Kitasatospora fiedleri: one gene and its partner. Each later gene encodes a partner of the first gene's protein in a complex. Links are inferred from orthologs where the notes say so. Each region holds a gene or a part of one and is shown on either strand. Other genes may lie near its edges.

The links.
Region 2: the proteins of QMQ26_RS24930 (region 1) and QMQ26_RS07205 are in contact, whole or in part, in an NMR structure (PDB 1GGR), measured with the Escherichia coli proteins. The link is inferred for Kitasatospora fiedleri from one-to-one orthologs.

The regions. Positions count from the first base shown.
Region 1 is NZ_OX419519.1:5,456,793-5,461,225, forward strand. The notes cover bases 1,724-4,433. They hold QMQ26_RS24930 (HPr family phosphocarrier protein), read right to left. Parts: upstream 3,363-4,433; coding sequence 3,084-3,362; downstream 1,724-3,083. Other genes in these bases: QMQ26_RS24925 (MFS transporter), read left to right, coding at 1,724-2,906; QMQ26_RS24935 (bifunctional acetate--CoA ligase family protein/GNAT family N-acetyltransferase), read left to right, coding at 3,531-4,433. Outside these bases: QMQ26_RS24915 (RtcB family protein), read left to right, coding at 1-977; QMQ26_RS24920 (TetR/AcrR family transcriptional regulator), read right to left, coding at 985-1,614; more of QMQ26_RS24925, read left to right, coding at 1,695-1,723.
Region 2 is NZ_OX419519.1:1,482,317-1,486,982, reverse strand. What follows is about bases 601-3,543. They hold QMQ26_RS07205 (PTS sugar transporter subunit IIA), read right to left. Parts: upstream 2,326-3,543; coding sequence 1,876-2,325; downstream 601-1,875. Other genes in these bases: ptsP (phosphoenolpyruvate--protein phosphotransferase), read right to left, coding at 601-1,827. Also shown: QMQ26_RS07215 (acetoacetate--CoA ligase), read left to right, coding at 1-88; more of ptsP, read right to left, coding at 157-600. UniProt on the Escherichia coli protein: The phosphoenolpyruvate-dependent sugar phosphotransferase system (sugar PTS), a major carbohydrate active transport system, catalyzes the phosphorylation of incoming sugar substrates concomitantly with their translocation across the cell membrane.

The DNA of each region.
Region 1 (4,433 bases):
TCGACATCGGCTGCGGGATGACGGCCGTGAAGTCCTCGCTCACCGCGAAGGACCTGCCCGACGACCTGTCGCACCTGCGCCACCGGATCGAGCAGGCCATCCCGGTCGGCCGCGGCCTGCACACCGACCCGGTCGACCCGGGCAAGCTGCACGGCGTGTCCACCGCCGGCTGGGACGACTTCTGGCGGCGCTTCGACGGCATCGCGCCGGACGTCCGCTGGCGGCGCGAGCGGGCCGCCCAGCAGATGGCCACCCTCGGCGGCGGCAACCACTTCATCGAGCTCTGCCTGGACGACGACGGCGCGGTCTGGCTGATGCTGCACTCCGGTTCGCGCAACATCGGCAAGGAGCTGGCCGAGCACCACATGTCGATCGCCCGGTCCCTGCCGCACAACCAGGGCCTGATCGACCGCGACCTCGCGGTCTTCATCGCCGACACCCCGCAGATGGCCGCCTACCGCTCCGACCTGTTCTGGGCGCAGGAGTACGCCAAGCACAACCGGGCGCTGATGATGGTCCTGTTCCAGGACGCGGTCCGCCGCGAACTGCCCAAGGCCCGGGCCGTGTTCGAGCCGATGATCTCCTGCCACCACAACTACGTGGCCGAGGAGCGCTACGACGGCGTCGACCTGCTCGTCACCCGCAAGGGCGCGATCCGGGCCGGCTCCGGCGAGTACGGCATCATCCCGGGCTCGATGGGCACCGGCTCGTACATCGTGAAGGGCCTGGGGAACGCCGCCTCGTTCAACTCGGCCTCGCACGGCGCCGGTCGGAAGATGAGCCGGACGGCGGCCAAGAAGCGCTTCACCACGGCGGACCTGGTCGCGCAGACGGCGGGCGTCGAGTGCCGCAAGGACGCCGGCGTGGTCGACGAGATCCCCGGCGCGTACAAGCCGATCGAGAAGGTCATCGAGCAGCAGCGGGATCTGGTCGAGGTGGTGGCGCACCTCAAGCAGGTGATCTGCGTGAAGGGCTGACGGCCGGTCAGGGCCCGGAGGTGCTGCGGGCCGGGGCGAAGACGTACCGGTCCAGCACCAGCGGGATGTCCGCGAGGATCTCCGGGTCGCCCTGCGGGTCCTCCTGGAACGCCAGGCCGAGCATCCGCACGGCCACGGCCACGGCCACACCCGCCCGGCGGCGGGTCTCGGCCGTGCCCGCCAGCCCGAACGAGTCCACCAGCACCTCGTGCACGCGCTCCACGATCCGCCGGTCCACCTCGGCCCCCTCGCTCGCCAGCGCGGGGACCTTCGCCACGTGGAACCACACGTGCCGGTAGCCGGGCAGGGTGCGGAACCGGTCCGCGTACGCCTCGACCACCCGGGCGAGGAACTGCTCGGACGACGCGCAGGCCGCCACCGCCGCCGGGTCGGTGGCGGTGGCCAGCAGCCGCAGGTCGCCCTCCAGCCAACTGCGCTCCAGCGTTTCGAGCACCGCCTCCTTGTCCGGGAAGAACCGGTACAGCGCCCCCACCGACATCCCGGCCTCGGCCGCGATCTGCTTGGTGCTGAGCTGGTCGAACGGCATGGTGTCCAGCAGCCGGGCGGTGGTGGCCAGGATGCGGGCGAACTTCTCGCGGCTGCGCTGCTGCTGCGGCTCGCGGACCAGGGGGGACACGGCGGGCTCACTCTCCTTCTGCGGTGCCGGGCGGACGGGCCTCTTGACGCACCGGAAAAACGTGAACGATATTTTTGTTCATGTATTCGCGCGGCTTCCCCGTCCTCTGGGCGTCCGTCACCATATCCAGCCTCGGCGACGGTATGCGCTTCGTCGCCCTCCCGCTGCTCGCCGTCGGGCTCACCGGCGACGCCCGGCTGATCGCCCTGGTCGCGCTGGCCGGCCAACTGCCCTCGCTGCTGCTCGCCCTCCCCGCCGGGGCCTGGGCCGACCGGCTCGACCGCCGCCGCATCCTCTTCTGGGCCGACGCCGCCCGCACCCTCGTGGTCGGCGCGCTGGCCGTCGCGGTCGCCGCCGGGACCGCCTGGATCGGCTGGCTGGTGCTGGCCGCGCTGCTGCTCGGCACCGGCGAGATCCTCTACAGCGCCGGCTGGTCCGGCATGGTCCCCACCCTGGTCCCGCCCGCCGAACGGGCCCGGGCCAACTCCCGGCTGCAGGCCAGCGCCCTGATCGCCGACACCCTGCTGGGCACCCCGCTCGGCGCGGTGCTGTTCGGGCTGGCCGCGGCGCTCCCGCTCGCCGTCGACACCCTCTCCTTCGCCGTCGCGGCCGCCCTGGTGCTCCTGCTGCGCGGAGACTTCCACCCCGGCCGGGCGGCGGACGCCACCGGGCGGGCCCCGCTGGGGAGTCAGGTCGCCGAAGCACTGCGCTGGCTGCGCGGCCGCCCCGTCCTGTTCCGGCTCTGCCTGGCCGGCGGCGTCTCGGGGGCGGTCTCCTCCGGGCTGATCGCCGTCCTGGTCCTCTACACCAGCCGCGCCCAGCACCTCGGCCCCACCGGATTCGCCCTGCTGGTCGCGGCCTTCGCCGTCGGCGGCCTGCTCGGCAGTGCCCTCACCCCGCGGCTGCTGCACCGCTGGGGCGTCCGTACCACCATGGTCGCCGGTGTCCTCGGCTCGGCGACCTGCGCGCTGCTGGTGGCGCTCGCCCCCGCCTCCGAGATCGCGGCCCTCGGTGTCGCCGCCTACGGCCTCACCGAGTTTGCCTGGGCGATCGGCGGAGTGACCCTCCGTCAGGCCCAGATCCCCTCCCGCCTGCTGGGCCGGGTCTCCATGGCCTACCAGCTCGTCTTCAGCGCCGCGGGCGCGACGGGCGCGGCCCTCGCCGGCGTCCTCGCCCACCAGTGGGGCCCCCGCGCTCCCTACTTCGCCGGTGCCGCCCTGCTCCTGGCCGTCCCCCTGCTCCTCCCGGGCACCCGCCGCGAGGCGGCGGGCTGGGCGCTGGTGAGTGGCTGAGGAGATACGGCGGGGCGCGCATCCGGGGCCCGGGGAACGGCGGGGCCGTGCTGCTGGCGGCCGGAGCCCGTCGGAGGTCCGTGCTGCTGCGTGCAGTGAACGGAACCCGAAGCAGCGGCGCGCACCGGCAGCAGACCCGGGCTCGCCGTTCCCCGAGCCCCTGGCGGGGCGCTCTGCTTATGCGGCGGGCAGCTCGTCCAGGCCCTCCTGGACCAGCTTGGCGACGCGGTCGAGCGCGGCCTCGGCGCCGTCCGCGTCGGCGGCGAGGACGACGGTGTCGCCGCCGACCGCGCCGAGGGCGAGGAGGCCGAGCATGGAGCCGGCGTTGACCGGGGCGCCGCCCTCCTTGGCGATGGTCATCGGGACGCCGGTGGAGGTGACGGCCTTGACGAAGACGGAGGCGGGACGGGCGTGCAGGCCCTCGGCCCAACCGATGGTGACGCGGCGCTCAGCCATGAGAGGTGCCTTTCACGTGGTGCAGGGTGGTGCAGTGTTGTCTAGACCAGTGTTGCACGGTCGGGCACTGCGGGCCCGTCGGCGCGGGGGCGCGGCGACGGCACGGCCAGCGTGCCGCGCCCGGCACGCCTGGCGCCATCAGGCTCGCCGACGACTACGCTGGCGGGCGTGGAGCACGAGCGCGCGGCGGCGGACAACGGGTACCCCCAGCACTGGGAGGCGGACGTCCTGCTGCGGGACGGCGGCACCGCCCGGATCCGGCCGATCACCGCCGACGACGCGGACCGCCTGGTGGAGTTCTACGAGCAGGTCTCGGACCAGTCGAAGTACTTCCGGTTCTTCGCCCCCTACCCGCACCTGTCCGACAAGGACGTCCGCCGCTTCACCCGGCACGACTACGTGAACCGGGTCGGCCTGGCCCTCGTCGTGCGCGACAGGTTCGTCGCCACCGTCCGCTACGACCGGATCGACAAGGACGGGATGCCGTCCACCACCGGCACCGACGCCGAGGTCGCGTTCCTGGTGCAGGACGCGCACCAGGGCCGGGGCATCGCCTCCGCGCTGCTGGAGCACATCGCGGCGGTCGCGCAGGAGCGCGGCATCCGCCGCTTCACCGCCGAGGTGCTGCCGGAGAACCGGAAGATGGTGAAGGTCTTCACCGACGCCGGGTACACCCAGCGGCGCAGCTTCGCCGACGGCGTGGTGCACCTGGAGTTCGACCTGGAGCCGACCGCCGCCTCGCTGGCCGTCATGCGCGCCCGCGAGCACCGCGCCGAAGCCCGCTCCGTGCAGCGCCTGCTGACGCCCCGTTCGATCGCCGTGATCGGGGTCTCGCGCAACCCGCACTCGGTCGGCCGGGCGCTGCTGCGCGACGTCCGCTCCGGCTTCGACGGCCCGGTGTACGCGGTGAACCGGGGCGCCGAGCCCGGCACCGAACTGGAGGGCGTGCCCACCCACCGCTCGGTGCTGGACGTCCCCGGGCCGGTGGACCTCGCGGTGATCGCGGTGCCGGAGCCGGCCGTCCCCGGCGCGGTCGCCGAGTGCGGGGCGCACGGCGTGCGGGGCCTGGTG
Region 2 (4,666 bases), 4.0 Mb from region 1 along the record:
CACCCAGGCCGTCAACCCCGGCTCCGTCGACAACCTCGACCACCTGCGCTTCTTCGAACAGCTCGCCACCACCCGCAAGCAGCCCTAGCCGGAGAAGGCCCCGAGGGGCCGCCACCGCCCCCACGGCGGCAGCGACCCCTCGGGAGTCCGTGACCCCTACTCCCCGGACAGCACCCGCTGCGCCGCCTCCCGCGCCTCCTCCGCACCGTCCGCCGCCCGCGCGGCCCCGGCCGCCCGCTGGCACTGCGCCAACGACGCCCGCGCCAACCCCGCCCGCACGTACGGGATCGCCGCCGCACCCATCGACAGGCTCGTCACCCCGAGCCCCGTCAGCACGCACGCCAACAGCGGGTCCGACGCCGCCTCCCCGCACACCCCGCAGCTCTTCCCGGCCGCCTTCGCCGCCTCCGCCGCCGCCGCGATCAGGTCCAGCAGCGCCGGCTGCCACGGGTCCTGCAACCGCGCCAACGACCCCACCTGCCGGTCCGCCGCGAACGCGTACTGCGCCAGGTCGTTCGTCCCCAGCGACACGAACTCCACCTCCCGCAGGATCGCCCCGGCCCGCAGCGCCGCCGACGGGATCTCCACCATCGCCCCGTACTTGGCGTCCAACCCCACCTCCCGACAGGCCGCCGCGAACGCCCGCGCGTCCACCCCGTCCGCCACCATCGGCGCCATCACCTCCAGGCGCACCGTCAACCCCTCCGCCGCCCGCGCCAGCGCCCGCAACTGCGACCGCAGCACCTCCGGGTGCTCCAGCAGCGTCCGCAACCCGCGCACCCCCAGCGCCGGATTCGGCTCGTCCCCAGGCGTCAGGAACTCCAACGGCTTGTCCGCCCCCGCGTCCAGCACCCGCACCACCACCCGGGCCCCCGGAAACGCCTCCAGCACCTTCCGGTACGCCTCGACCTGCTTGTCCTCGCTCGGCGCGTGCGCCGAATCGTCCAGGAACAGGAACTCCGTCCGGAACAGCCCGACGCCCTCCGCCCCGTTCTCCAACGCCGCCGGCACGTCCCCCGGACCACCCACGTTCGCCAGCAACGGCACCATGAACCCGTCCGACGTCCGCCCCGGCCCGCTCGACGCCGCCAGCGCGGCCTTCCGCTCCGCCGCCAGCCGCCGCAACTCCTCCTGCCGATCCGCCGCCGGCTCCACCACCACCTCGCCCGACGCCCCGTCGACCGCCACCACCACCCCCTCCGCCAACCCTGTCGCCCCCGCCAGCGCCACCACCGCCGGCACCCCCATCGCCCGCGCCAGGATCGCGCTGTGCGAGGTCGGCCCGCCCTCCTCCGTCACGAACCCCAGCACCAGCGACGGGTCCAGCAACGCCGTGTCCGCCGGCGCCAGGTCCCGCGCCAGCAGCACGTACGGCTCGTCACTGTCCGGCACCCCCGGCATCGGCACCCCCAGCAGCCGCGCCACGATCCGGTTCCGCACGTCGTCCAGGTCCGCCACCCGCCCGGCCAGGTACTCACCCGCCGCCGCCAACAGCTCCCGGTACGCCGCGAACGCGTCGTACACCCCGCGCTCCGCACTGCTCCCCGACTCGATCCGCCGGTTCACGTCCGCCGACAGCTCCGGGTCCTGCGCCATCAGCGCCTGCGCCTCCAGCACCGCCTGCGCCTCACCCCCCGCCAGGTTCCCGCGCGCCACCAGGTCCGCGGCCACCGCGTCCACCGCCGCCTGCGCCCGGGCCCGCTCCCGCGGCACCTCCTCGGCCGACACCTGGGTCACCGGCGGCTCCAGCACCGCCGTCCCCATGTGCCGCACCTGCCCGATGGCGACCCCGTGGCTGACCCCCACGCCCCGCAGCGTCCGCTCCATGGTCCGAAACCCCTTCGCCGTCCGTCGCCGTCAGTTCCGTCACTTCCGTCAGTTCCAGATGAACAGCTCGCCGCCGGCCGTGACATCGCCCGACTCCGCCACCCCGCTCAACTGCTCCGCCGACGCCTCCAGCGCCACGATCGGCGAGATCGGGGACTTCCCGGCCGCCTCCACCGCCGCCGGATTCCACTTGATCACCGGCTGCCCCCGCTTCACCCGGTCCCCCTTGTGCACCAGCAGCTCGAACCCCTCCCCATTGAGCTGCACCGTGTCGATCCCCAGGTGCGTCAGCACCCCGTGCCCGTTCTCGTCCATCACCACGAACGCGTGCGGATGCATCGACACCACCTGCCCGTCCACCGGAGCCACCGCGTCGATCGGCTCCCGCAACGGATCGATCGCCGTCCCCGGCCCGACCATGGCCCCCGCGAACACCGGGTCGGGAACGTTGGCGAGGCCGACAGCGCGACCGGCGAGCGGCGACGTGACAGTGGTCATGGTGGAGCCTCCCAGGTACGGAGTACATCGCGTGCGGCCGCGGGCAGCGGCCCATTGATCGACTGAACCAAAATTACGTCAACTTCGGACATCCCATGACATAACGCCCGCGAGCCGCCCGGGTGAAGATCCCCTCCCGCCCCAACCGAGCCGCACACGAACCGACCGCCCCGCGCCCTCCCCGTCGACCCCGCCACCCGCAAGTGGTCTAGTCCTCTCGGCCAACCCGCCGCACTCTACGGCATCCGAGTGAGCCCCCACCTGCCACTCCCACCCGCCCCGCGCAGGCCCAACCGAGTGAACTCCGCCCCCGCCCCGATTAGGTGCTCGGCCACCGACCCGCTATGGTTGCTCAGGTCGCCGCGCAACGGCGGTAAACAGAGCAAGTCAGGCGAGTAAAGCTTCGGTCAACGCCGAATAAACAGTCTGGTAAGCTCGAAACACGAAAGAACGAAGCGCCCGGGGAGTTCGCAGAAATGCGGCTCGAAGGAAGCGTCCGTTCCTTGAGAACTCAACAGCGTGCCAAAAGTCAACGCCAGATATGTTGACATCCCCGGCCTCGACTCTGTTCGGGGTTGGAGATTCCTTTTGAAGTAAAACACTAGCGAGGACGCAGTGCGCGGGGCCGCCCTATTCCGGTGGTTGCCGTGCCGCTCTTTCGTGGAAGCATTCACGGAGAGTTTGATCCTGGCTCAGGACGAACGCTGGCGGCGTGCTTAACACATGCAAGTCGAACGGTGAAGCCCTTCGGGGTGGATCAGTGGCGAACGGGTGAGTAACACGTGGGGAATCTGCCCTGAACTCTGGGACAAGCCTTGGAAACGAGGTCTAATACCGGATACGACCTTCTCCTGCATGGGGGTTGGTGGAAAGCTCCGGCGGTTCAGGATGATCCCGCGGCCTATCAGCTTGTTGGTGGGGTAATGGCCTACCAAGGCGACGACGGGTAGCCGGCCTGAGAGGGCGACCGGCCACACTGGGACTGAGACACGGCCCAGACTCCTACGGGAGGCAGCAGTGGGGAATATTGCACAATGGGCGGAAGCCTGATGCAGCGACGCCGCGTGAGGGATGACGGCCTTCGGGTTGTAAACCTCTTTCAGCAGGGAAGAAGCGCAAGTGACGGTACCTGCAGAAGAAGCACCGGCTAACTACGTGCCAGCAGCCGCGGTAATACGTAGGGTGCGAGCGTTGTCCGGAATTATTGGGCGTAAAGAGCTCGTAGGCGGCCTGTCGCGTCGGATGTGAAAGCCCGGGGCTTAACCCCGGGTCTGCATACGATACGGGCAGGCTGGAGTGTGGTAGGGGAGATCGGAATTCCTGGTGTAGCGGTGAAATGCGCAGATATCAGGAGGAACACCGGTGGCGAAGGCGGATCTCTGGGCCATTACTGACGCTGAGGAGCGAAAGCGTGGGGAGCGAACAGGATTAGATACCCTGGTAGTCCACGCCGTAAACGTTGGGAACTAGGTGTTGGCGACATTCCACGTCGTCGGTGCCGCAGCTAACGCATTAAGTTCCCCGCCTGGGGAGTACGGCCGCAAGGCTAAAACTCAAAGGAATTGACGGGGGCCCGCACAAGCAGCGGAGCATGTGGCTTAATTCGACGCAACGCGAAGAACCTTACCAAGGCTTGACATACGCCGGAAACGTCCAGAGATGGGCGCCCCCTTGTGGTCGGTGTACAGGTGGTGCATGGTTGTCGTCAGCTCGTGTCGTGAGATGTTGGGTTAAGTCCCGCAACGAGCGCAACCCTTGTTCTGTGTTGCCAGCGAGTAATGTCGGGGACTCACAGGAGACTGCCGGGGTCAACTCGGAGGAAGGTGGGGACGACGTCAAATCATCATGCCCCTTATGTCTTGGGCTGCACACGTGCTACAATGGCCGGTACAAAGGGCTGCGATGCCGCGAGGCGGAGCGAATCCCAAAAAGCCGGTCTCAGTTCGGATTGGGGTCTGCAACTCGACCCCATGAAGTTGGAGTTGCTAGTAATCGCAGATCAGCATGCTGCGGTGAATACGTTCCCGGGCCTTGTACACACCGCCCGTCACGTCACGAAAGTCGGTAACACCCGAAGCCGGTGGCCTAACCCGCAAGGGGAGGAGCCGTCGAAGGTGGGACCAGCGATTGGGACGAAGTCGTAACAAGGTAGCCGTACCGGAAGGTGCGGCTGGATCACCTCCTTTCTAAGGAGCACATAGCCGCTTGCGAGCGCATGTCTCGCACGGTTGCTCATGGGTGGAACGTTGACTATTCGGCACGATGGACGAGACGAGCGGTAGTACTGCTTCGGCGTGGAAAACGCATCGTCAGGTCATCGTGTCGGGCACGTTGTTGGGTC